Regions from separate parts of the Halomonas sp. HMF6819 genome, predicted to be linked through region 3. Evidence: predicted binding sites of a transcription regulator. Region 3 holds the regulator's gene; each other region holds the start of a gene.
The links. Region 3 encodes sigma-54, which starts transcription at its own class of promoters, with help from an activator protein. Its sites were predicted from a motif close to TGGCACNNNNNTTGCTNT; they were not measured.
Positions count from the first base shown of each region.

Region 1: the regulator sigma-54 is predicted to act here: its motif matches at 3,591-3,608, upstream of speB (agmatinase).
Region 2: the regulator sigma-54 is predicted to act here: its motif matches at 2,013-2,030, upstream of glnL (nitrogen regulation protein NR(II)).
Region 4: the regulator sigma-54 is predicted to act here: its motif matches at 3,153-3,170, upstream of ACGLWX_RS03180 (HAD-IIB family hydrolase).

Region 1 is NZ_JBIQVY010000004.1:388,023-393,930, reverse strand. Features, by position in the region: gene ACGLWX_RS14140 (5-guanidino-2-oxopentanoate decarboxylase) at 1-1,045, opposite strand, end outside; gene ACGLWX_RS14135 (YjiH family protein) at 1,055-2,437, opposite strand; gene speB (agmatinase) at 2,562-3,512, opposite strand; gene ACGLWX_RS14125 (sigma-54 interaction domain-containing protein) at 3,730-5,127, shown strand; gene ACGLWX_RS14120 (ABC transporter ATP-binding protein) at 5,211-5,908, shown strand, end outside.
Region 2 is NZ_JBIQVY010000004.1:157,022-162,929, forward strand. Features, by position in the region: gene glnA (glutamate--ammonia ligase) at 1-1,275, shown strand, start outside; gene ACGLWX_RS13025 (DUF4124 domain-containing protein) at 1,352-1,897, shown strand; gene glnL (nitrogen regulation protein NR(II)) at 2,109-3,167, shown strand; gene ntrC (nitrogen regulation protein NR(I)) at 3,164-4,594, shown strand; gene ACGLWX_RS13040 (YqiA/YcfP family alpha/beta fold hydrolase) at 4,648-5,163, opposite strand; gene ACGLWX_RS13045 (entericidin A/B family lipoprotein) at 5,166-5,300, opposite strand.
Region 3 is NZ_JBIQVY010000001.1:463,759-469,666, reverse strand. Features, by position in the region: gene ACGLWX_RS02225 (PTS sugar transporter subunit IIA) at 1-467, opposite strand, end outside; gene hpf (ribosome hibernation-promoting factor, HPF/YfiA family) at 472-780, opposite strand; gene ACGLWX_RS02215 (RNA polymerase factor sigma-54) at 862-2,274, opposite strand; gene lptB (LPS export ABC transporter ATP-binding protein) at 2,380-3,129, opposite strand; gene lptA (lipopolysaccharide transport periplasmic protein LptA) at 3,140-3,631, opposite strand; gene lptC (LPS export ABC transporter periplasmic protein LptC) at 3,634-4,272, opposite strand; gene ACGLWX_RS02195 (HAD family hydrolase) at 4,356-4,886, opposite strand; gene ACGLWX_RS02190 (KpsF/GutQ family sugar-phosphate isomerase) at 4,923-5,908, opposite strand, start outside.
Region 4 is NZ_JBIQVY010000001.1:678,967-684,874, forward strand. Features, by position in the region: gene ACGLWX_RS03170 (methyl-accepting chemotaxis protein) at 1-772, shown strand, start outside; gene ACGLWX_RS03175 (glycosyl transferase) at 852-2,072, opposite strand; gene ACGLWX_RS03180 (HAD-IIB family hydrolase) at 2,120-3,055, opposite strand; gene ACGLWX_RS03185 (OmpA family protein) at 3,523-4,560, opposite strand; gene ACGLWX_RS03190 (hypothetical protein) at 4,696-5,391, shown strand; gene ACGLWX_RS03195 (FlgO family outer membrane protein) at 5,396-5,908, shown strand, end outside.

The DNA.
Region 1 (5,908 bases), on a different contig from region 3:
CTTCACTGACCCGCTCGGCGCCGCCCCGGGATAGCAGCTCGGGAAAATACTCGGCCAGAAGCGCCAGCGTTCGCCCGGCATCGCCCACCAGCCCGAGCGTGGTGGCCTGATTGCGCGCCAGCTGCTCGGCGTCGATATCCACGCGAATCAGCGTACCGTTAAGCTTGAAGCCGTCGTCGAACACCACGTCATAATCGGTTTCACCGAGTTCGGTGCCCACGGCGAGAATCACGTCAGCATCAAAAGCCAGCCGGCGCACCGCAGGGAGTGCTGCGTTGGCGCCGAGATCCAGCGGGTGGTCACGCCCCAAAAGCCCCTTGGCGTTGATGGTGGTCACCGTCGGCGCGTCGAGCCGCTCGACCAGCGAGTGAGCAGCCTGGAAGGCGTCCTCGCAGCCGCCGCCCAGGAGCACCAGCGGGCGCTTCGCCTCCTCCAAAAGCCGCGCCGCCTCGCGTAGGCCTTCCGGGTCCGGCGCCGCGCGGTAAAGGCGCGGTGCCTTCCAGGAGCGCGGCGGCGTGACCGGCGCGTCGAACAGGTCGATAGGGATCTCGATATGCACCGGACCCGGGCGCGCCCCATTGAATACCGCAAAGGCGCGGGCCAGCACGTCAGGCAGCGTGTCGGCGTCGAGCAGCGTATGGCTGAAGCGCGCCACGCCGCTGATCACCTGCTGCTGGCTTTGTAGCTCATGAAGTCGGCCCTGGCCGAGCCCCAGGGTATCGCGGCGGTTGACGCTCGAGATCACCAGCATCGGCACCGAGTCCGCCAGCGTCTGGCCCATGGCGGTGGCGATATTGGTCATGCCGGGGCCGGTGATGATCAAACAGACCCCGGGCTTGCCGCTGGCGCGGGCATAGCCGTCGGCCATGAAGCCCGCGCCCTGCTCGTGGCGCGGGGTGACGTGGCGAACGCCCCCGCTTTCAAGGCCACGGTAGAGCTCGACCGTGTGCACGCCGGGGATGCCGAAGAGCGTGTCGACGCCGTAGGTGTCGCGCAGAAGGCGAATCAAAAGCTCAGCGCAGGTCATCGTATCGTGAGCCGTCATGGCATTTCCTTAGAAGAACAGGGTGTGCGCCATCAATGCGATGATCGGCAGCGTAATCACGGTGCGCAGCAGAAACACGACCGCCAGTTCCCAGAGCGCGATGGGAATCTTCGACTTCAGCAGCAGCGCGCCGATTTCGGACATGTACACCAGCTGCGTCATCGACAGGCACGCAATGACGAAGCGAGTGAGCTCGCTGTCGATATTGGTGGCCAGCACCGCGGGCAGGAACATGTCGGCAAAGCCGACCAGTGTGGCGGGCGCGGCGGCCTGGGCTTCGGGAATGCGCAAAAGCTCCAGCACCGGCACCATCGGGTAGGAAAGCCAGGTAAAGAGCGGTGTGAACTCGGCCAGAATCAGCGCGATGGTGCCGATCGCGAACACCAGCGGTAGCAGCGTCAGGAAAATGTCGATGACGTTAATCAGCGCCAGTTTGGCAAGCTGCGCGGGGCCGGGCGCACCGGCGGCGCGGCGCGTGGCCTGCTGCAGGCTGTAGCGGAAAAGCCCAGCGCGGCCGGTGTTCTCTTCACGAATCTGACAGCCCACCGGCTCGTAGTAGTCGTCGGCCTTCAACGACAGCGGCGGAATGCGTGAAACGACGATCGCGGCGATCAGCCCGGACACCACCACGGTGAAGTAGAACGGCACGAACAGGTGGTTCAAATCGACGAAGTTGACCACCAGCAGGCTGAAGGCAATGGACGCCACGGAAAAGTTGGTGGCGATCACCGAGGCTTCGCGGCCGCTATAGAACCCCTGCTCGTACTGCTGCGAGGTAATCAGCACGCCCACGGTGCCCGAGCCCATCCAAGAGGCGGTGGCATCGATGGCGCTGCGCCCCGGCAGGTTGAAGATGAGGCGAAACGGCTTGCGCACCAGGCTTCCAATAAATTCCATGAAGCCGAACTCGACCAGAAACGGCAGCAAAATCGCAGCGAAGAAGAAAAACGTCAGCAGCACCGGCGCCAGGTCATTGAGCATGACACCGCCGGTAAACGAGGCGGTGACGAACTCGGGCCCCACCTGAAAGTAGGTCATCACCACAAAAATGGCACCCAGCACGCGCAGCGCCACCCAGATCATTCCGACCTGGAACATGTCGCCAAAGTGGCCGCCTTGAGCCCAAGTGGGTTTTGCGGCTTTCACGTAGAGCGTGACGACGACCGACACGCACAGCACCACCATGGCGATCAGCGGCAGCGCCTCGCCGAGTAGCGCCTGTAGGCCATCGGCCATCATCCCCATGCCGATGTTGACCGACTCACCGCTTTGAAACGGCACCAGAAACAGCAGCACCCCGATGATCGAGGGAATCAGGAACTTGAGCAGATGGCGGCGCGGGATGGCCTCGTCGGGCGCGCGCTCATCGCGTATCGCTTGAGGGTCGGACATGATGTTCACCTGTTGGAAATGATTATCGAAGGTGGGCTGGCGGCGTTTATACGAAAGGTTCGACCTTCCTTTTTGTAGTATCCGTATCGCGTTCAGACGGGCGCCCGAACGGCGCCCAACGCGATCACTCTCCTTTCTTCACTCCCGGCAGTACGCAGAGCATTTCATACAAAAGCGTGGCGCCCATCAGCGCGGTATTGCCGCTGGTGTCATAGGGCGGAGAAACCTCGACGAGATCGCCCCCGACGATGTTGAGCCCCGCCGCGCCGCGCACGATCTCGAGGCCCTGATGGGAGGTCAGACCGCCCATTTCGACGGTACCGGTGCCCGGCGCCACCGACGGGTCGAGGCCGTCGATGTCGAAGCTGATGTACACCGGTGTATCGCCCATCTGCGCGCGCACCTCCTCCATCAGCGGCGCCAGCGACTGGTACCAGCACGCTTCTGCCTGGACCACGCGAAAGCCCTGGTCGCGGCACCAGTCGAAGTCCTCGGCGGCGTAGCCGGTGCCCCGCAGGCCAATCTGCACCACCTTCTCTTTCGCCAAGAGTCCCTCTTCCTGGGCGCGGCGGAAAGTGGTGCCGTGGGCGATCTCCTCGCCGAACATGTGCTCGTTGACGTCGGCGTGGGCGTCGATATGAATCAAGCCCACCGGGCCGTGCTTTTTGGCCATGGCACGCAGAATCGGCAGCGTCATGGTGTGATCGCCGCCGAGGGTCAACGGCACGCAGTCGTGGCTGAGCACGTCGTCGAAGAACGCGGTGATAATGTCGACGCTCTTGGGCAGATGGAAGGTGTTGATCGGCACGTCGCCGATGTCCGCCACCTGCAGGGACTCAAAGGGCGCGGCGCGGGTGGCCATGTTGTAAGGGCGCAGCATGCGCGACTCGTCGCGAATCTGGCGCGGCCCCATGCGCGTGCCGGGCCGGTTGGAGGTGCCGATATCCATCGGAATGCCGATGAACGCGGCATCGAGCCCCTTCGCGCTCTCTTGAGCGGGCAGGCGCATCATGGTCGCCGGCCCGCCAAAGCGCGGCACGCTGTTGCCGCCCAGCGGCTGATTGAAGTCACTCACTGCGCTTCTCCTTTCCTTGTAGCGATTCTCGAGCCCAGCGTCCTGAACACCGAGCCCGATCATGGGGTTTACTCAGCTACTGCATTTAACGTGCCAGGCGGGCGGCGCCCCGCCAATCGGCCTTCTTGCGCTTCGATTAATGCAAAACCGACTCAAAAAAGCGTAGTATCGAGTCGTTTTTGCATTGACGAGTCACTATCGGTTCGAGGAGAACGGCGTGGACGAGATTGATCGCAGCGTGCTCAAGACTATCGTGGAGACCGCCAACGACCACTTCTTCATCGTCAGTGGTGATGGCGAGATACTGGACATCAGCCCCGGCGTGGAGGCGGTGTATGGGCTCCCGCGCGAGGCGCTTCTGGGCAGCAACGTCAGGGAGCTTGAGCGCGACGGCGTGCTCAAACCCTCCATCAGTATGGAGGTCATGCGCACCCACCGCCCGGCGCAGCTGATGCAGGTCACCGGCACCGGGCGAAGGGTGATCGCCGAAGCCCACCCGGTCTTTGTGAACGGCAGGCTCGAGCGCATCGTCAGCCGCTCGCGGGACATGACCGATTTGCAGCTTCTCCAGGACGAGTACGCGCTGCTGCAAAAGCGCTTCAACGAGCACGTCAAGCGCGGCCAGAGCGTGGCCGACGACCCGGCGCTCGACAGCGCCCTGGAGGAGCTTCAGGTGCGAAGCCACACGATGCGCGAGGTCGCAAGGCTCCTAAAGCGCGTGGCGCCTTCCGGGGCTAGCGTGCTGATGCTGGGGGAGTCCGGCGTGGGCAAAACGGCGTTTGCCCGCCAGCTTCACCGCTGGAGCGAGCGCGCGGCCGGCCCCTTCATCGAGGTCAACTGTGGCGCCATTCCGGAGAACCTGTTCGAGTCCGAGATGTTCGGCTACCAGCCCGGCGCGTTCAGCGGCGCCGCCCGCCAGGGCAAGGCAGGGCTTCTGGAGCAGGCCGAAGGCGGCACGCTGTTTCTCGATGAGATCGGCGAGCTTCCGCTGTTGATGCAGACCAAGCTCTTGAAGGTGATCCAGGACGGCAAGATGACGCGCCTGGGCGACACCCGCCCCCGCCGGGTCGATTTCCGCCTGGTGGTCGCCACCAATCAGGACCTGGCGGCGCGCGTGCAGGAAGGCCTTTTCCGGCTGGATCTTTACTACCGCCTCAACGTGATTCCCGTGACGCTGCCCGCGCTTCGCGAGCGTCGCGAAGACATTCCCGCGCTTGCCGAGGCGTGCCTGGCCCGGCTCAACGCCCACTACGGGCGGCAGAAGTTTCTCGACAACCACGTCTGGTCGACGCTGATGGGAAGCGACTGGCCCGGCAACGTGCGCGAGCTCGAGAACTGGCTGGAGCGCGCCTGGCTCTCGAGCGCGTTCGATCGCATCGAAGGGTTCGAATCCCCTTCTTCGCTCGCTAGCGCCCCTCACACGCCACCGACGCCAAGCGCGCCGCCGCCCCTGGAGGACGAAACCCTGCCCGCCTACCTGGCCCGCCTGGAGCGCGAACTTATTGAGCGTGGCTGTCGCACGCACGCCAGCACCTACGCCCTCGCCGAGCACTTGGGGATCAGCCAGTCAAGCGTGGTACGCAAGCTCAAGCGCCACGGGCTGACGCTTCGCTGACACGCTTTTGCCACACAAGCGTCACACAACGGCAACCTCCTTGACCCACAGTGATTGGCCAAGACCCACCGTTGGTGAACACCATGAGCCAATCGCGCATTCAACTGGCGGGCGTTTCCAAGCAGTGGGGCGCTACCGCCGCCGTCGACGACATCTCGTTTGAGGTGACGCCAGGGCAGTTCGTCATTCTGCTGGGGCCCTCCGGCTGCGGTAAATCGACCACGCTGCGTATGATCGCCGGGCTCGAAGAGGCCACGCGTGGCGCGATTCATATCGGTGAGCGCGACGTCACCCGCGCCCCGCCGGGCGATCGCGGCCTCTCCATGGTGTTTCAGTCCTACGCGCTCTTTCCCCACCTGAGCGTGGCCGAGAACATCGTCTTTGGCCTGAAGAGTCGCCGCGTGCCCAGGCCCGAGCGCGACAAGCGCCTGGCTCACGTGGCGGCGTTGGTCGACCTGTCGCCCTATCTCGACCGCAAGCCGGCGAATCTGTCCGGCGGCCAGCGCCAGCGGGTGGCGCTCGCCCGCGCCATCGTTTCCGAGCATCCGATCTGCCTGATGGACGAGCCGCTCTCGAACCTGGACGCGCGCCTTCGAGCCGACATGCGCCGCGAGATCAAGGCGCTGCAGCGCCGGCTCGACATGACGGTGATCTACGTCACCCACGATCAGGTGGAAGCCATGAGCATGGGCGACCGGGTCATTTTGATGCAGCACGGCCGCATCGTTCAGGACGCCACCCCGAGCGAGCTCTACGACCGCCCGGCGAGCGCCTTCGCCGC
Region 2 (5,908 bases), on a different contig from region 3:
AACGGCCAAATGTTCGATGGCTCCTCCATCGAAGGCTGGAAGGGCATCAACGAATCCGACATGATTCTGCGTCCCGAAGACGGCACCGCCTTCCTCGACCCCTTCACCGAAGACGCGACTATCATCCTGCGTTGCGACATCATCGAGCCGGCCACCATGCAGGGCTACGATCGCGACCCGCGCTCCATCGCCAAGCGCGCTGAAGCCTACCTCGAGTCCACTGGCCTTGGCGACACCGCCTTCTTCGGCCCGGAACCCGAGTTCTTCATCTTCGATCAGGTGCACTGGAAAACCGATATCCAGGGCTCCATGTTCAAGATCAGCTCTGAAGAGGGTGCTTGGGCGACCGATAGCGACGTCGAAGGCGGCAACCTTGGCCACCGTCCGCGCGTTAAAGGCGGCTACTTCCCGGTGCCCCCGGTCGACAGCTTCCACGACATTCGTGGCGCGATGTGTAACACCCTGGAAGCGATCGGCCAGTCCGTCGAAGTGCATCACCACGAAGTAGCGAACGCCGGCCAAAACGAAATCGGCGTGAAGTTCAATACGCTGGTGAAGAAGGCTGACGAAGTTCAGGAAATGAAGTACGTGATCCACAACGTGGCGCACGCCTACGGCAAAACCGCCACCTTCATGCCGAAGCCGCTGGTGGGCGATAACGGCTCGGGCATGCACGTGCACCAGTCGTTCTGGAAGGATGGTGAAAACCAGTTCGCCGGCGACGAGTACGCGGGCCTTTCCGAAATGGCGCTTTACTACATCGGCGGTGTGATCAAGCACGCTCGCGCCCTGAACGCGTTCACCAACGCCTCGACCAACTCCTACAAGCGTCTGGTACCGGGTTTCGAAGCGCCGGTCATGCTCGCCTACAGCGCGCGTAACCGCTCGGCGTCCATCCGTATTCCGTACACCGCGAGCCCGAAAGGCAAGCGTGTCGAAACCCGCTTCCCCGACCCGACCGCCAACCCGTACCTGTCGTTCGCGGCGCTTTTGATGGCCGGTATCGACGGCATCAAGAACAAGATCCACCCGGGCGATGCGATGGACAAGAACCTGTACGACCTGCCGCCGGAAGAAGGCAAGTCCGTACCGACCGTTGCCACTAGCCTGGATCAGGCGCTGGAAGCGCTCGACGCCGACCGCGCGTTCCTGACCGAAGGTGGCGTGTTCACCGACGACATGATCGATGCCTACATCGAGCTCAAGATGGAAGAAGTCACGCGCATGCGCATGGCGACACACCCGATCGAGTTCGACATGTACTACAGCTGCTAAGCAGCAGCCTACCTCACCTTCGAGGTGTATTGGCTCCAAACCCCGCCTCGGCGGGGTTTTTTTATGGGGAATCGCCATGCAAGCGACAATCAATCGGTGGGCGCGCCGGACCAACGCGCTGATGCTCTGCGCCCTTGCTGGGAGCCTGGCGCTGTGGCTGGTGCAAAGCCCGGCCCAGGCGCAAACGGTGTACCGCGTGGTCGACGAGAGCGGCCGGGTGACCTACACCGACAACCCGGACAGCGGCGGCGAAGCCGTGACGCTGGCGCCGCTGCCGAGCGTGCAAGCCGCGCCGCCGCCCACAGCGCCACGCAGTCAGGCGCGGCCCGGCCAGCCCTTCATGCCTTACGATCGGTTCGCGATCGAAAGCCCGGCGCCCGGTACACGCCTCGATGACACGATGACGCCGGTAGACGTGCGCGTTCAGCCGCCGCTGCGCGAGGATCACCAGATCCGGCTGCTGGTGAACGGCGAGATCAGCCAGTCGGCGCTGCACAGCGATGCCTTCTGGCTGACTGGGCTCACTCAGGGCTCGCATCGGCTGGAAGCCGAGCTGCTCGACAGCCAAGGGCGGGTACAGCACCGCACCGAAGCGGTGAGTATCCTGGTTGCTCCGCGATAATATGCACTAAAATAGTGCATCGTCGGCGTACGCATTTCGCACCGCGTTGCAATGGCGCATGGTTTTGCGCCGCCTTGATGCGATAAACCCGTTAGGGGCGCGCTCAATGTGCGATTGGCGCGCTTTTTGCAGTTTCTCTGCATGCGCTTGCGACCCAACGATCGAACCTCGCAGCGTCACGCGACTTACCCAAGGCCCTTCAGGACACGCCATGTATCAGCGTTTACTCGAACATCTCACCACCGCCGTGCTGCTGCTGGATGGTGAACTGCGCGTTGGCTGGATGAATCCCGCCGCCGAAGCGCTTCTGGCCGTGAGTATCAGCCGCGTGAAGGGCATGAGTCTGGATACCCTTTTAGGCTGCGGTGAAAGCGTCGATAGCGTGCTGGCCAAGGCGCGCGATGCCTTTCATCCCTATACCCAGCGCGAGGCGCGCATTACGCCGCTCAACGGCGAGCCGCTCACGGTGGACTATACGGTCACGCCGCTTTCGGCGGATGAGCTACTGCTGGAAGTCGAACCCCGCGATCGCCTGATGCAGATTTCCCGCGAGGAGGCGCTGACCACCCGCCAAGAGACCATCAAGGTGCTGGCACGCGGCCTGGCCCACGAGGTGAAAAACCCGCTGGGCGGGATTCGCGGCGCCGCCCAGTTGCTGGAGCGCGACCTGGATGATCCGGCGCTTCGTGAGTACACCCGTATCATCGTCGAAGAGGTCGACCGCCTAAAAGACCTGGTGGATTCGATGCTCGGCCCGAACCGTATGCCTCGCCACGAGCCGGTCAATATCCACAAGATTCTGGAGCGCGTGCGGGCGTTGCTGCTGGCCGAACACCCCACGATTACCATTACCCGCGACTACGACCCGAGCCTGCCTGAGCTTTCCGGCGACGAGTCGCAGATGATTCAGGCGGTGCTGAACGTGGCGCGCAACGCCGTGCAGGCGATGACCGAAGCCCAGGTCGAGGCGCCGGAGCTGGTGCTGCGCACCCGCGCCAAGCGCCAGTTCACTCTGGGCGCTGAGCGCCACCGGCTGGTCAGCGAGGTCGGCCTGATCGACAACGGCCCCGGCATCCCCGACGCCCTGCGCGCCACGCTGTTCTACCCCATGGTCTCCGGGCGCGCCGAAGGCAGCGGCCTGGGCCTCTCGATCGCTCAGTCGATTCTGCATCAGCATCACGGATTGATCGAATGCGACTCACACCCGGGACGGACTGAATTTCGTCTTTTAATTCCGCTGGTTAATCATCTTACCGGAGACGCGTCATGACTGAGACGACACACGCCGATGTTTCACGGGTCATCATCGTCGACGACGACCGCGCCATTCGCTGGGTGCTGGAGCGCGCCCTAGCGCAGCCGGACCTGGACGTTGAGTGTATCGAACGCGCCGACACCGCCCTCGAGCGGCTTTTAAGCGACCCGCCGGACGTGCTGGTCACCGATATCCGCATGCCGGGCATCGACGGGCTGGATTTGATGTCGCGCGTACGTGAGGCCCATCCGGATTTGCCGGTCATCGTCATGACCGCCCACTCGGATCTCGATAGCGCCGTGGCCTCCTACCAGGGCGGGGCGTTCGAGTACCTGCCCAAGCCTTTCGATGTGGACGAGGCGCTGGCGCTGGTGCGCCGCGCCGTGGCCCACGCTCGTGAGCGCCAGCGCCCGGTGAGCGTGCCGGAAGGCCTCAACGCCGAGATCATCGGCGAAGCGCCCGCCATGCAGGAGGTGTTTCGCGCCATCGGCCGGCTATCGCACTCGCATATTACCGTGCTTATCAACGGCGAATCCGGCACCGGCAAGGAGCGGGTCGCCCAGGCGCTTCACCAGCACAGCCCGCGCGCCGGCAAGCCGTTCATCGCGCTGAACATGGCGGCGATTCCCAAGGACCTGATCGAATCCGAGCTGTTCGGTCACGAAAAGGGCGCCTTTACTGGCGCCGGCGCCCAGCGCCAGGGGCGCTTCGAGCAGGCCAATGGCGGCACGCTGTTTCTCGACGAGATCGGCGACATGCCCGCGGAAACCCAGACGCGGCTTCTGCGTGTGCTGGCCGACGGCGAGTTCTACCGCGTAGGCGGTCACACCTCGGTGAAGGTGGATGTGCGCATCATCGCCGCGACGCACCAGAACCTGGAGTCGCTGGTCGACGAAGGGCGCTTTCGCGAGGATCTGTTTCACCGCCTGAACGTCATCCGTGTGCACCTGCCAAGGCTCGCCGAGCGCCGCGAAGACATCCCCAGGCTTACGCGGCACTTTCTCGCCGAGGCTGCCAAGGAACTCTCCACGGATATCAAGGTTCTGACCACGGACGCCGAAACGCACCTGACCAAACTGGATTGGCCGGGTAACGTGCGCCAGCTCGAGAATATCTGCCGGTGGCTAACGGTCATGGCCTCGGGCCGTGAAATTCTGATCGAGGATTTACCGCCGGAACTTCGCACCGTGGGCGCGTCATCGGCCGGTGCGCAGGGCGACTGGCGCAGCGCGTTTCGCGGCTGGGCGGATCACGCGCTGGCCCAAGGTCATACGCACCTGCTGGAGGAGGCGGTGCCGGATTTCGAGCGGATCCTGATCGAAACCGCGCTCAAGCATACCGGCGGGCGCAAGGGCGAAGCCGCCGAGCTTTTGGGGTGGGGGCGCAATACGCTTACTCGCAAGCTGAAAACGCTGCTGCCGGCGCTGGCCGACGAGGCCTGAAGCGAGCCATTGGGCACGCCGTCAGGCCAGGCAACGAGTGCGACGGGGCGGGCTTACGCTGTTTGGCAAAGCGCCAAAAACTGCTCGAAATCGCGCAGAATCAGCGGAAGGCTCGCGTGCAGGCGGTGGTCGTCGTCCACCATGCGCAGCGACAGCCGCTGGCGGCGTGCGTGCTCGATGACCGGCTCGCAAGGCACCACGTTGTCGCGCCAGCCGTGAATGATGTGGGTGTGGCGGGCGCCAAGCGTTAGCGTGGTTTCTGGGTAGTCCGGCATGCCGAGCGCCGGCGCCAGTAAAAAGCACCCAAGCACCGGATGGCGCTGGCTAACGGCGGCGCTCAAAAACCCGCCCAGACTCGACCCGGCCATGATGCAGTGAGCCGGGTCGTCGCCGCGGTTTTCAAGGGTTGCCAGCAGATGAGCGAAGCGCGCCTGATGGTTTGGCTGGTCGCGGTAGTCCATCACGACCGCCTCGCAATCCTCAAAGGCTTCCACCACGCCCTTGAGCGCCTGTACCTTCAGCGCCTCGGGCCCGCTTTCGAGCCCGTGGGATAAATACACGTGGGTCAGCATCACTCTTCCGCCGCGTCCTGAACGACCTTGCCTCCCTGCTCGATATCGCGGCCCATTCCCTGGAACGTATTGCAGCCGCTTACCATCAGAAGCGTCATCAACAGCGCAAGACCCGAAGCGATAGGGCGTTTCATTGGCGTGTACCCGTGGTGAGAAATCATCGTTGAGTGAAAAACCGTCGTTGAGTAAGAAGCCCTTATTGGCTGGCGCTAAACGCAGGGCAAAGGCAGTCTCATGGTGGGACTGCCTTGGCTAACTTTAGCCAGCAACGCGCGCTTTGGTAAGCAAAATTTGCCGCGTCAATGCCTCGAAAAGCGCCGTTAAAAGCGGTGCTTTTCGAGTCTCGCCAGCGAAGCTAGGGATGTCTGGATGACTCGTGAGCGTACTGGCGACGTTAAGATCACGATGGAACCCGAATAAATTGTACTGACCCCGAATAAAGTGAAAAGGGCCGCGTGGCACTGAGCCAACTTGTCGTATCAAATCGTCGTTATTGTCGCATGTGCCACATCGACACAGATTAAAGGCCGTAATAGACACCATCGAATCGGACAATGAAATGTCGGTATATATTTCAAGTATTTGATATATAAGTATTTTATTTAATTATAGGCAGTGTTGGCCCGCTCCCTGCAGTATTAGGGGAAGAGCCACCGCAATGAGTTCGTGAAGCTTAATCGGTTTGAGCAGGCTACAGAAGAGACAGGATGGCATGGAGCCAAAGGGATATGGATTTTTACGG
Region 3 (5,908 bases):
CGCTTTTCCTGCTCGCGAATGCGGGCGGTGACCAGCTCTAGAAGCTCGCGCTGGCTTTCACACTTACGAAACTGCGCGCGGGTCGTGGCGTCGTTCATGATGGTGGCGACCTGCCCCAAAAGCGTCAGATGCGTATCGTCCGCCTCTTCCGGTACCAGCAGCACGAACACCAAATCGACCGGGTCGCCGTCGATGGCGTCGAAATCCACCGGCTCGGCGAGCTTTAAAAAGCCGGCGATCGGCGCGCTGCAGTGTGGGCTTCGGGCGTGGGGGATTGCGACCCCGTTCCCTATGCCGGTGCTGCCAAGGCGCTCGCGGCCGATCAAGCGGCTAAAGACTTCCTGGCTATCCAGGCTCGGTGTGTTTTGGGCGATGAACGTGCTGAAGAACTCCAGCACACGCTTTTTGCTGCCCCCGGGGACGTCGAACAGCACGCGCTCCGGGGGGAGTATGGTTTCCAGGGTCATTGAATTAACGCACGCCAGCGCCCTGGGCGCGGGCCTGTGCTTTTTCCTTGTGTTTTACCAGTTGGCGGTCGAGCTTGTCGGCCAGGGCGTCGATGGCGGCATACATGTCGTTGTCCTGAGCTTCGGCGTGTACGTCGGCGCCGGAAGCGTGCAGCGTACAGGCGGCTTGCTGACGCTCCTTTTCGATCGACAGCGTCACGTGCACGGTGGTGATGTTGTCGTAATGGCGTTCGATACGCTCGAGTTTCTCGTTGACGTAGTCACGCAGGGCGTCTGTCAGTTCCAGGTGATGACCGGTAATGTTCACTTGCATCGACGTGCTCCTAATCCAGGACTGTTCTTCGATTGTAACCCTTTTTCCGTCATTGCAAAGCCCTGCCGGCAAGTTTCCCGTTTAACGTAAACGGCGCCGCTCGCTGGAGGAGGGAATGCCCATCGCTTCGCGGTATTTGGCCACGGTACGTCTGGCCACGTTGATGCCGTTGGCCTCAAGCAGCGTGACCAGGTGGCTGTCCGACAGCGGTTTGCCCGGCGTTTCCTCTTGAATCAGCTTTTTGAGCCGGGCGCGGATCGCGGTGCTGGAATGGCTGTCGCCGCCATCCTGTCCGCTGACTTGGCTCGAGAAAAAGTACTTGAGTTCGAACACGCCGCGGGGCGTGTGAATATATTTTTGCGTCGTTACCCGCGAGATCGTCGATTCGTGCATCTCCACCGCTTCGGCGATATCGGCGAGAATCAGCGGCTTCATCGCCTCTTCACCGCGCTCGAGAAAGCCGATCTGACGAGTGATGATTTCGCGGCCAACGCGAAGCAAGGTGTCGTTTCGACTCGACAGACTCTTGATCAGCCAGCGCGCCTCCTGCAGGTGCTCCTTCAAAAACTGGTTGTCCTGACTCTTGTCGGCGCGTTTGATGAGGCTGGCGTAGTCCGGCTGCACACGCAGTTTGGGCAGCGCCTCCGGGTTGAGCTCGAGATGCCAGCCTTCCTGGTCGTGGCGAACCACCAGATCCGGGGTGATGTAGCTTTGGTTGGTGGCGCCGAAGGCGCTGCCCGGGCGCGGGTCGAGGCTTCGAATTAGCCGGACGACGTCGTCGAGCTGCTCGTCGTCTAGGCTCAGGCGGCGTTTCAATAGGCGCAGGTCGTTTTTGCCTAGTGCCTCTAGAAACTGACGCACCAGGCGCCGCGCCTGCATCAGAAGCGGGGTGTCGTCGGCGAGTGCCGCCAGCTGAAGCAACAGGCACTCGCGCAAATCGCGGGCGAACACGCCAGTGGGCTCGAACTGCTGCACGCGCAGCAGGACGTTTTCCACCTCCCGCTGGCTCAGGCCATCGAGACCCTGGGCCTTGAGGCCTTCGCGAATGTCGTTAAGCGGTTGGGTCAGATAGCCGTTGGCGTCCAGCGCATCGATCAGACTTTCGGCAATGGCGTAGTCCCGGGGGCTGGTATCCGTCATCGCCAACTGCCACAACAGGTGCCCCTGGAGGCTTTGCCCTGCGGCCTGGCGCTCGAAATCCGGGCCTTCGCCGCTACCGCCTGCGGCCATGTCCTGGTAGGTGTCGGACCATTCGCTGTCGGTGGCAAGCTCCTGGGGGATGCTCTCTTCCCACTCGGTTTCCGGCGTTTCCAGGGTTTTCTCTTCGCCGAACTCGTCTTCCTGCTCCAAAAGCGGGTTGGCGTCGAGCGCCTGCTGGATCTCCTGGCGCAGGTCCAACGTCGAGAGCTGCAGCAGGGCGATGGCCTGCTGCAACTGCGGTGTCATGGTCAGCTGCGTACCGACGCGCAGCTGTAGAGAAGCTTTCATGACCATCGAAGAACCACTCGTTACTCGTAAAGCTCCACACTAGAGCGAGACGGAGTTCGACGCAAGTGCAATAAATATGCCACTAACCGGAACTTTATGGTTGTCACCGAGTTAGAGACGAAAATCCGCCCCCAGATAGACCTCGCGCACCTTCTGGTCGTTTAGAATCGCCTCGGCGTTACCGCTTGCAATGATGTGGCCGTCGCCGACGATATAGGCGATGTCGCAAATATCCAGCGTCTCGCGGACATTGTGGTCGGTGATCAGCACGCCGATATGGCGCGCCTTGAGCGCGAGGATGATCGACTTGATCTCGCCGACCGAAATCGGGTCCACCCCGGCGAAGGGTTCGTCGAGCAGGATGAAGGCCGGATCGGTGGCCAGCGACCGGGCGATTTCTACTCGGCGCCGCTCGCCGCCGGAAAGGCTCATACCCAGATTGTCACGAATATGGGTGATGTGAAAATCTTCCAGCAGCTGCTCCAAACGCGCCTGGCGGGCGGCTCGGTCCAGCTCCTTGCGCGTCTCCAGAATGGCCATGATGTTGTCGGCCACCGAGAGCTTTCTAAAGATCGACGCCTCCTGGGGCAGGTAGCCGATACCGGCGATGGCGCGCTCGTGCATCGGTGCTCGGGTCAAATCCAGCTCGTCGATACCTACGCTTCCGGCATCCGCCTTGACCAGCCCGACGATCATGTAAAACGAGGTGGTCTTGCCCGCCCCGTTGGGGCCGAGCAGCCCCACGACGCTGCCCTGAGTGATCTCCAGGTTGATATCCTTGACCACCCGGCGGCGTTTGTAGCTCTTGGCCAGATGGCGGGCGTGAAGCGTTTTGACCGCTTCGGGTTGGGTGCTCGACACGGTGACTCTCCTATTGCGCCGGCTGCAGCGTCATGCGAATGCGCTGGTTTTCACCGCCGCTGACGTCAGAGCGCGCCTGAACCACTTCGCGATCGATGAAATACTCGAGCCGCCCGCCCTGAAAGCGGTCGCTGCGCTGGGTGAGCTCGGCCTGGTCGATCAGCTCGACCCGGCGCTCGCTGACGTGATAAATGATTCGCCGCGCCCAGCCTTCCATTGGCGCCGGCTCGCCTTCGAGCTGGTTGCGAAGGTAGGCGCGCTCGCCGGTGGCGGTGGCTTGGGAGAGCTCGCCGGCATCGTTGCGCGTGATCTCTACGCGATCGCCGCGAATCTGCATCTCGCCCTGGCGAATATTGACGTTGCCGGAATAGACCGCGGTGCCCGCACGCTGGTCGAGGTCGAGCCGGTCGGCTTCCACTTCGACGGGCGCCTGGCTGGTTTGCGCCTGGGCGGTCAGCGGCAGGGCCAGACTCAGCAGTGCGATTCGTAAATAAGCGTGCATAACTACTCCTGCAAGGTGGAATCCGAAACGGTAGGGTCCTGAGGTGTCGGGTCGGCGGCTTGTCGCGCTTGAACCGGCGGATGCGTGCCGCGCACGTTGTCGCTCATGCGTACTTGGCTTTCATCGAGCCAGACATCCATGCGCTCTGCGCTCATGCGCTGGGGCGGCTGCTGCAAAAGCGCCGGCGCCTCGGTATAGGCGTGACGCTCGAGACCCTCGTAGTGTAGGCGCTCGGTATCGAGCTGCCAGCCTTCGTCCGGGGCGAGCAGCCGGGCGTTGCCCTCCATGATCAGCGTCTGACGCTCGTTTTGCAGCGTGCCGTGATCGGCGCTGGCAAGCCACTGGCGCTGCTCGCTGTCATAAAGCGTTGCCCGCGGCGCCTCGATCTCGGTCAGCGCGCGCTGGGGCGTGTGTACCAGGCGCGGCGTGTCAAGACGCTGGGAGACGCCGCCGGTGTCGTTGAAAAGCGTCAGCCTTGCGTTTTCGAGCACGTGGCCAGGCTCTTCGCGCTGCACGTCCGGATCGACCGCGACGGTGGCCGGGCCGCCCGGGTCCAGCCACACAAGCCAAGCGCCCAAGGCGATGACCAGGGCGGGAAGCCAAAGGCGCTTTTTGATCCGTCTTGCCGTCGAGCCCGGCATCGCGTTACCTCAGGGTCGTTTCAAGGGCGGCCTCCGTCGAGGAGAGCCGGTGAATGGCGCGTGTGATACTCGCTGCCGAAGGATTATAAATAGGTATCCATCACCGCGTCCCAATGGCCCTGAGCCATCAGCAGCGTGTCGCAGATTTCGCGTACCGCGCCGTGACCGCCGAGCGAATCGGTGATCCAGTCGGCGTGGGTGTGCATGTAGTCCGGCGCGTTGGGAACGGTGATGCCGACGCCTGAGCGCTTGATGCACTTGAGATCCGGCAGGTCGTCGCCGCAGTAGGCCACCTGATCGATATCCAGCGATAGCCGCGAGCAGAGCGCTTTGAGCGTGGCGAGCTTGTCCTCGACCCCCTGGTGGACGTGGGTAATGCCGAGCGCGGCGGCGCGCTGGCTGACCATGGGAGAGTCGCGCCCGGTAATCAGCGCGACGTGGAAGCCTGCGCGTTTCAAGAGCTTCAGCCCGTGCCCATCCTGGGTGTGAAACGCCTTGATCTCGATGCCGTCGGCCTGGAAATAGAGGCGTCCATCGGTCAGCACGCCATCCACATCGATGGCGAGCAGGCGAACGTTGCGAAGGCGGTCGTTGAGAGCGTCGGGTACGGCCATGGGAACTCCGTTATCATCAGTAGAAAAAAGCGTCGATCAAATCACGCCGCTAGAGAGCAGGTCGTGCATGTGTAAGGCACCGATCGGGCGCTCGTGTTCATCCACGACCGCCAGCGCCGTGATACGGCTATCTTCCATCAGGCGCACCGCTTCGGCGGCGAGCATGTTGGGCCCTACGCGCTTGCCCGGCCGGGTCATCACTTCATCAACGCTGACGTCGCGAAGATCATGATGCTCGTCGAGGGTGCGGCGCAGATCACCATCGGTATAGACGCCGGCAAGGCGCCCCTGGTCGTCGACCACGCAGGTAAAACCGAGCCCTTGGCGGGTGATCTCTAGCAGCGCATCGCGCAGCGGGCTGCCGAGCGCCACTGTCGGCAGGCGATCGCCGCTGTGCATCAAATCCTTAACGCGCAGAAGCAGGCGCTTGCCGAGACTGCCGCCGGGGTGGGACAGCGCGAAATCCTCGGCGGTGAAGCCGCGCGCTTCCAAAAGCGCCACCGCCAACGCATCGCCCAGCGCAAGGGCGGCGGTGGTCGAACTGGTCGGGGCGAGGTCCAGCGGGCACGCCTCGCGGGCAACGCCGCTGTTTAGATGGGCGTCGGCGTGGGTGCCAAGCGTGGAGTCTGGCCGGCCGGTCATGCTGATCAAGGGCACGCCCAGACGCTTCAAAAGCGGCAGCAATGCCGTGACCTCAGCGGTTTCGCCGGAGTTGGACAGCGCGATGACCACGTCGGCACGAGTAATCATGCCCAAGTCGCCATGGCTGGCCTCGCCTGGGTGGACGAAGAACGCCGGCGTTCCGGTGCTGGCAAGCGTGGCGGCCAGTTTGCCGGCGATATGGCCGGATTTACCCATGCCAGTCACCACGACGCGCCCCTGGCAGGCGAGAATCAGGGCGCAGGCCCGGTCGAAATGTTCGTCCAGTTTTTCCTGGAGCTCGCCAATGGCGGCCTGCTCGATCTGAAGCGTGCGCAGAGCGCTTTCGCGTAAAGCGCCGGGGGTGCCGTGAAACGCGGGCA
Region 4 (5,908 bases), 220 kb from region 3:
TGGCGTCAACGAGGAGCTCTCGACGCGTACCGAACAGCAGGCGGCTTCGCTGGCCGAAACCGCCTCGAGCATGGAGGAGCTAACGGCCACGGTTAAACAAAACGCCGAGCACGCCGATCATGCCCGCCAGCTGGCCTCGTCCACCGCCGATAACGCGCGACGCGGTAGTGACGCCATGACCACCGTGGTCAGCACCATGAGCAGCATCCACGAGAGTGCCGCACAGATGAGCAGTATCGTTAACACCATCGACGGTATCGCCTTTCAAACCAATATCTTGGCGCTCAACGCCTCGGTCGAGGCAGCGCGCGCCGGCGAGCAGGGCCGCGGCTTTGCCGTGGTGGCCAACGAGGTGCGTCAACTGGCCAGCCGCTCCGCCGCGGCGGCCCAGGAGATCAAGAAATTGATCGATACCTCCGGCGTGAAGGTTGCAGAAGGCAGCACTCAGGTACGCAGCACCGGCGATATCATCAATAGCGTTGTCGACGATATCGAGCAGCTCAGTACGCTAGTGGAGGAGATCTCCGCGGCCACGCGTGAACAGAGCAGCGGAATCGAGCAGGTCAACGAGGCGGTGACCCAGATGGACCAGATGACCCAGCAAAACGCCGGCCTGGTGCAGCAGAGTAACCACGCCACTCAGACGCTCGCCGAGCTGAGTACGCGCTTGCGCGATCGGGTCGCCAACTTCCGTATCCCGCCCACGGCGACACCGGTGCTATCTTCTCCTGTTGGTGGCGCGCCCCGCTTGACACATTCGCAGGACTTTTAGGCGCGCACCGTATCATGATGAAAAAGCGCCCGCGCCGTTTCACGGCGCGGGCGCTTTTGTTCTTGCGCCGCGCGAGTGACTAGACATCGCCCTGATTATCCAGCTCCACCGCCTCGCGCATGCGCGGGAGCAGGTCGGGAATGGCGGCCTGCACGCGGTTCCAGCTGGGGATGAAGGGGCGCTCGCGCGGGTTATCAAGAAACAGGTTGCCCGCTTCCAGCAGGTTGCTGGCGAAAAGCTCGACGGCCTGCTCTTCGCTATGGCGATCCAGACTCAGCCCGTTCATGGTGGCGTCGTGGTCGTAGGCTTCGATCAAATCCAGCGCCAAACGGTAATAGGTCGCCTTCAACGTGCGAAAATCCTCGCTGCTGAAACTCACGCCTTGGGTGGCGAGCTTGCGATAAAGCGCCTTGGCGATGTCGAGGCTCATGCGGTTGAGCCCCCCGCTTGCGTCCTCTTCGCTGACCGGCTGGTGCTTGTGATCGTAGGTGTCGGCGATATCGACCTGGCAGATCTGGCGCATCGAGTAGTTGCGCTGAAGCTCTGACAGCACGCCGATTTCAAGACCCCAATCCGCCGGAATGCGAATGCCTTCGAGCACTTCGCTGCGCATGGCGAACTCGCCGGAAAGCGGGTAGCGGAAGCTGTCCAAATAATCCAGATACGGCAGCGGACCGCAGACGGTTTTCAGCGCGCGCAAAAGCGGCGTTACCATCAGCCGGGAGACACGCCCGTTGAGCTTGCCCTCGGCAATACGCGGGTAGTAGCCCTTGCAGAAGCTGTAGTTAAAGCGCGGATGGGCCAGCGGGTACATAAGGCGCGCCAAAAGCCCGCGGTCGTAGGTCAAAATATCGCAGTCGTGTAGTCCGATTACTTTCGAGCGGTTCGAGGCCAGCAGGTAACCCGAACAGTACCAGACGTTGCGCCCCTTACCCGGCTCCACCGCCCCCAGGCCGTGGGCTTCGAGCTCATCGTGCAGCGCGGTCAAGCGCGGGCCGTCGTTCCAGAGAATGCGGGTATGCTGAGGCAGGCGCGAAAAGAACTCGCGAGCGAAGAGAAACTGATCGCGGTCGGCGCGGTCGAGGCCGATCACGATTTCGCCCAAATAGGGGACGTCCTTGAGCTCATCGATGATCGCCGACAGCGCCGGGCCCTCGAGCTCAGAAAACAGCGACGGCAGAATCAGCCCCATGGGGCGGCTCTCGGCAAACCGGCAAAGATCCGCCTCCAGCTCCTCGACGGGGCGGCGGGTCAGGTTATGAAAATCCGTGATCAAACCGTTTTGATGAAAATCGCTCATATGCCCTCTCTGGCGTAGCGCCTGGGTGTTCGTTTGTCTGCGTTCGGTCAGGGCGTGTCGGTTTCAACGCCTGGCCGCACATTCTCGGCCCCCCACCAGTGCGCAAGGCCTTCAACCCAACCGGCGGGCCCAAAAGCATTGGTGCGATAAAGCGCGGCGCTTTGGGGCTCGACCGCCAAATCGTGGCGGCCCTTGATGACTACCGCCTGATCCACCGCTTCGAGCATTGCAATATCGTTTGGGCCGTCGCCCAGCCCCAGCGTCAGCGGGCGGCTGCCTCTTAGGGCACTAAAGCGCTTAATCAGCCATTTTACGGCGCTGCCCTTGTTCGAAGACGCACCCATCACGTGATAAAACCGCCCGCCCTGGGTCAACGTGAGCCCGTCGCTTTCCAGCGCTAAACGAAAGGCGTCGAGGGCGATATCGTTGTCCTCCCACATAAGCGGCTCGCTGCCTTCGCGCTGGCGCGCGGCGAGTGCGCGTGGCTCATCGAGCCCGGTTAGCGCCATCAGCTCCTCGATGGACATCTCCCCCATTCGGGTAAAGCGAATGCCCAAGCGCTCGCGCCACACGCTCAAGCGCGCGCGAATGAAGCGGCTATCCACGCCGGTATGTTTGATGACGAGGCTGTCGCGGGCATTACCGGGGCGATCCAGGCTCGGGTGGCACCAGCCCGGCGGTAACCCAATGACCGCGCCATTTTCGGCGACAAAGGGTGTCGCGGTGAGATCCAGCGCTTGGCGAAGCGCGACGAGCTCGGCGCGGGTTTTACTGGTCACGGGGATGACCGGCACGCCGAGCACACGAAGCCTTGCGAGCATGGCGCGGGCAGGGGAGAAATCGTAACTGTCGTGATCGAGCAACGAGCCGTCCAGGTCGGTGACCACCAAGCGCGGCTCGAAAGCGGGGTCCAGCGCCGGAGTATCTGCGGTTGACGCTTCACGGGGGGGCGTTGGCTTACTCGAAGAGGCATGTTCCGTCATGGCACTACCTGCTTTGGGTTGAACGGCGCGCAAGCCAACGAGGCGATGGCTTGGAATGAGCCCTGATCGATCGCGGCTCATTGGCATATCTCTCATCCAAGCAGATTGCGTGCCACTCGCTGAAACGCTTTTTTTATCAGTACATTGTCGAGCAGGTGAACCACAGGATGGCAGAAGGCACTAGAAGAGCGCACGCTTTAAGCTCTATTTTGGTGCAGAAAAAGCGCGGTTTTGAGCGGGCCGAAAGGCAGGAAAACGCGAAGTTGGACAAGCCTTAACTCAACGTATAAAAAATTTTGAAAAAATCCTTGGCAGAAGCGTGAAAATGTCTATACTAAAATTGTACCTGCTGGTGGCCTTGTACACCCCTCACCTGACACCAGCAGACTACACCGAGCCAAGCCCTAGCTGACCCGCCCACCCCCGGCGGGTCTTTTTTTGGCCGTAATTTCGTTAACACCCGCTCTCTATTCGACATGAATGACGACCTCGACGCGGCGGTTGCGCGCGCGACCCTCGGCAGTCGAGTTATCCGCTAGTGGGCGCGTAGCGGCGAGCCCAACCGCGCGCAGCCGCGACGCATCGACGCCGGCCGCCTGCAGCGCCTCGACGATGGCGATCGCCCGGGCGCTTGAAAGCGCCCAGTTCGAAGAGTACTCCGGCGTATTGATCGACTGGCTATCCGAGTGGCCCTCGACCGACACCTCACCATCGAAGCGCTGAATGGTTTCCAAAAGGCTCCCCACCAGCGAGGTGCCGTCATCGGTCAGCTCCGCCGTGGCGGAAGGAAACAGCAGCCGATCCTGCACGCGTAGGCTGATGCCTTCGGCCACACGCGCAACTTCTACCCCCTCCAGGCTAGGCAAGTAAAGCGATTCATTCAAACGCTCCGCCACACTCACGGCGCCGCGCACCGCCTCTTCGCTGATGGGCACCGCGTTGACCGGCGGCTCGTCGGTCAAAATCACCATGTAGTCGGCAAGCGGCGCCGCCCCCGAAGGGCGAAGCGTCTGGCTTGCGCGCTCGGCAAACAGCGGCGCGGGCAGCAGCCACTCGAAGGCAGGCGCCTCGGGCACTTCCTCAAGCTCCACCGGCGCGGGCGTGTGGGCCAAAAGTGCCGGCGGCGGCACAATGGCCGGGGCTGGCGGCGCGATCCGGCTACCCGGCAGCCCCGCCACGCCCAGCGCGGCGCTGATCGCCCTCGGGCTCAACTCGTCAGGGTTCTGGATGGGAAGCTCAGTGGCGGCACGGGTGAGCGGTGCGGGCAGCGGCACGTCGAGGATTGATTCCAGCACGATGGGGCCGTCGAAACTGGAAAGATCGAGCGGCTCATCGCTTGAGAAGCCCGGGCGTATGTTGGCCGCCGCAATGATGACGACGAACAGCGCGACCAGCAGCGTCATGATGTCGAGATAGCTGATCATCCAGCCGCTGTTGCCGTCTTCCGTCGGATACGCGGACAAAAGCGTGTCGTGGCGCGAGCCGCCGCGGTGATCTTCAAGCATGGGCGTGATTACTCATTCAAGTGTTCGAGCGATTGGCCGATAAGTACTCGTATGCAAGCCAGTTTATCAAAAACCCCTTTTGCGAAGAGAAGGAACTAGCCGTTGTATACCCGTCTTTTAGCTGGAACGACGCGCGTGGCAGGCGCACTAGGCGTAGGGCTTTTGAGTCTTGCATTGAGCGGCTGTTTTTATGCCAACACCTCACAGGCACCGATTGCGACGACCTATCCCTACTCGGAGCAGCAGCGCATGCAGGCCGCCCACCACTGGGAGATCCTCGCCCGTCACGAGGCCAGCCAGATTCTCCAGCGCGAGCGAGTGCGCTTTCGCGACCTGCACATCAAAAATCCGCACCCGGATGGCTACGTGCCTTATAGCGGCGGCGAGTTCGATCGCGGCTTTCGCACCTTCTTGACCAGCGAGCTGGTGACCCGCGGCGCCAACGTTACCACCGCCGCCGGGGGCAACAGCGTCGACGTAATCGTGGAAGTAGAAATCGTCGAGCACCGCGACCGAGGCTTCATTCGTCCGCCGACCGGCGCATTTACCGCGCTGACCGCGGGAATCGCCGTGGCGACCATTCCCATCAATCACTGGGCCGAGCCGGCGCTGGGGCTGATTCCTGCAGGCATCGCCGCGGACGTCTTTAGCGGTAGCTGGACATACACCGGCAACGAAGAGATCATCATTACCACGCAGGTCATCGATGGCGACCGCATTCTCTACTCGTCATCGAACATCTACTACATCAACGAGGGCGACCGGCGTCAGTACGCGCCGCAACGGGTGCACTACCCGGACCCCGCCATTCCGCTCACCGATACCTGGTAAGGCCATGCCCACACGTATTCCGACTTCGCTGCTACTACATCTGCGCCACGCCCTACTTGTCGCCTGCGTGCTGTTACTAGCCGGGTGCGCGGGAATGAACCAGCGCGGACCCACGCCCGCCTCGCCGGAGCCGGACCTTTCGGAACTGGCCCACGAGGCGGCGGCGCGCATGGTCGCCAGCAACCCGGACATGACCCGCTACAGCCCGATGATCGCGGCCACGTTCGTCAGCATCGACAACCTGACCCAGTCCTCCACGTTTGGGCGCATCAGCTCGGAGATCATGGCCTCGGCACTGGCCCAGCAGGGCATGCAGGTGCGCGAAGTAAAGATGCGCGACAGCATGTTCGTCGAAGAGAACGTCGGCGAGCTGATCCTGTCACGCCAGGTACAGCGCTTGGGCGCCCAGAGCAACGCCCGCTCGATTCTGATGGGCACTTACGCTCAGGCGCAGAACTATATCTATGTGAGCACCCGGGTCGTTCGCGCCGGCGACGCCATGGTACTGGCCACCGCC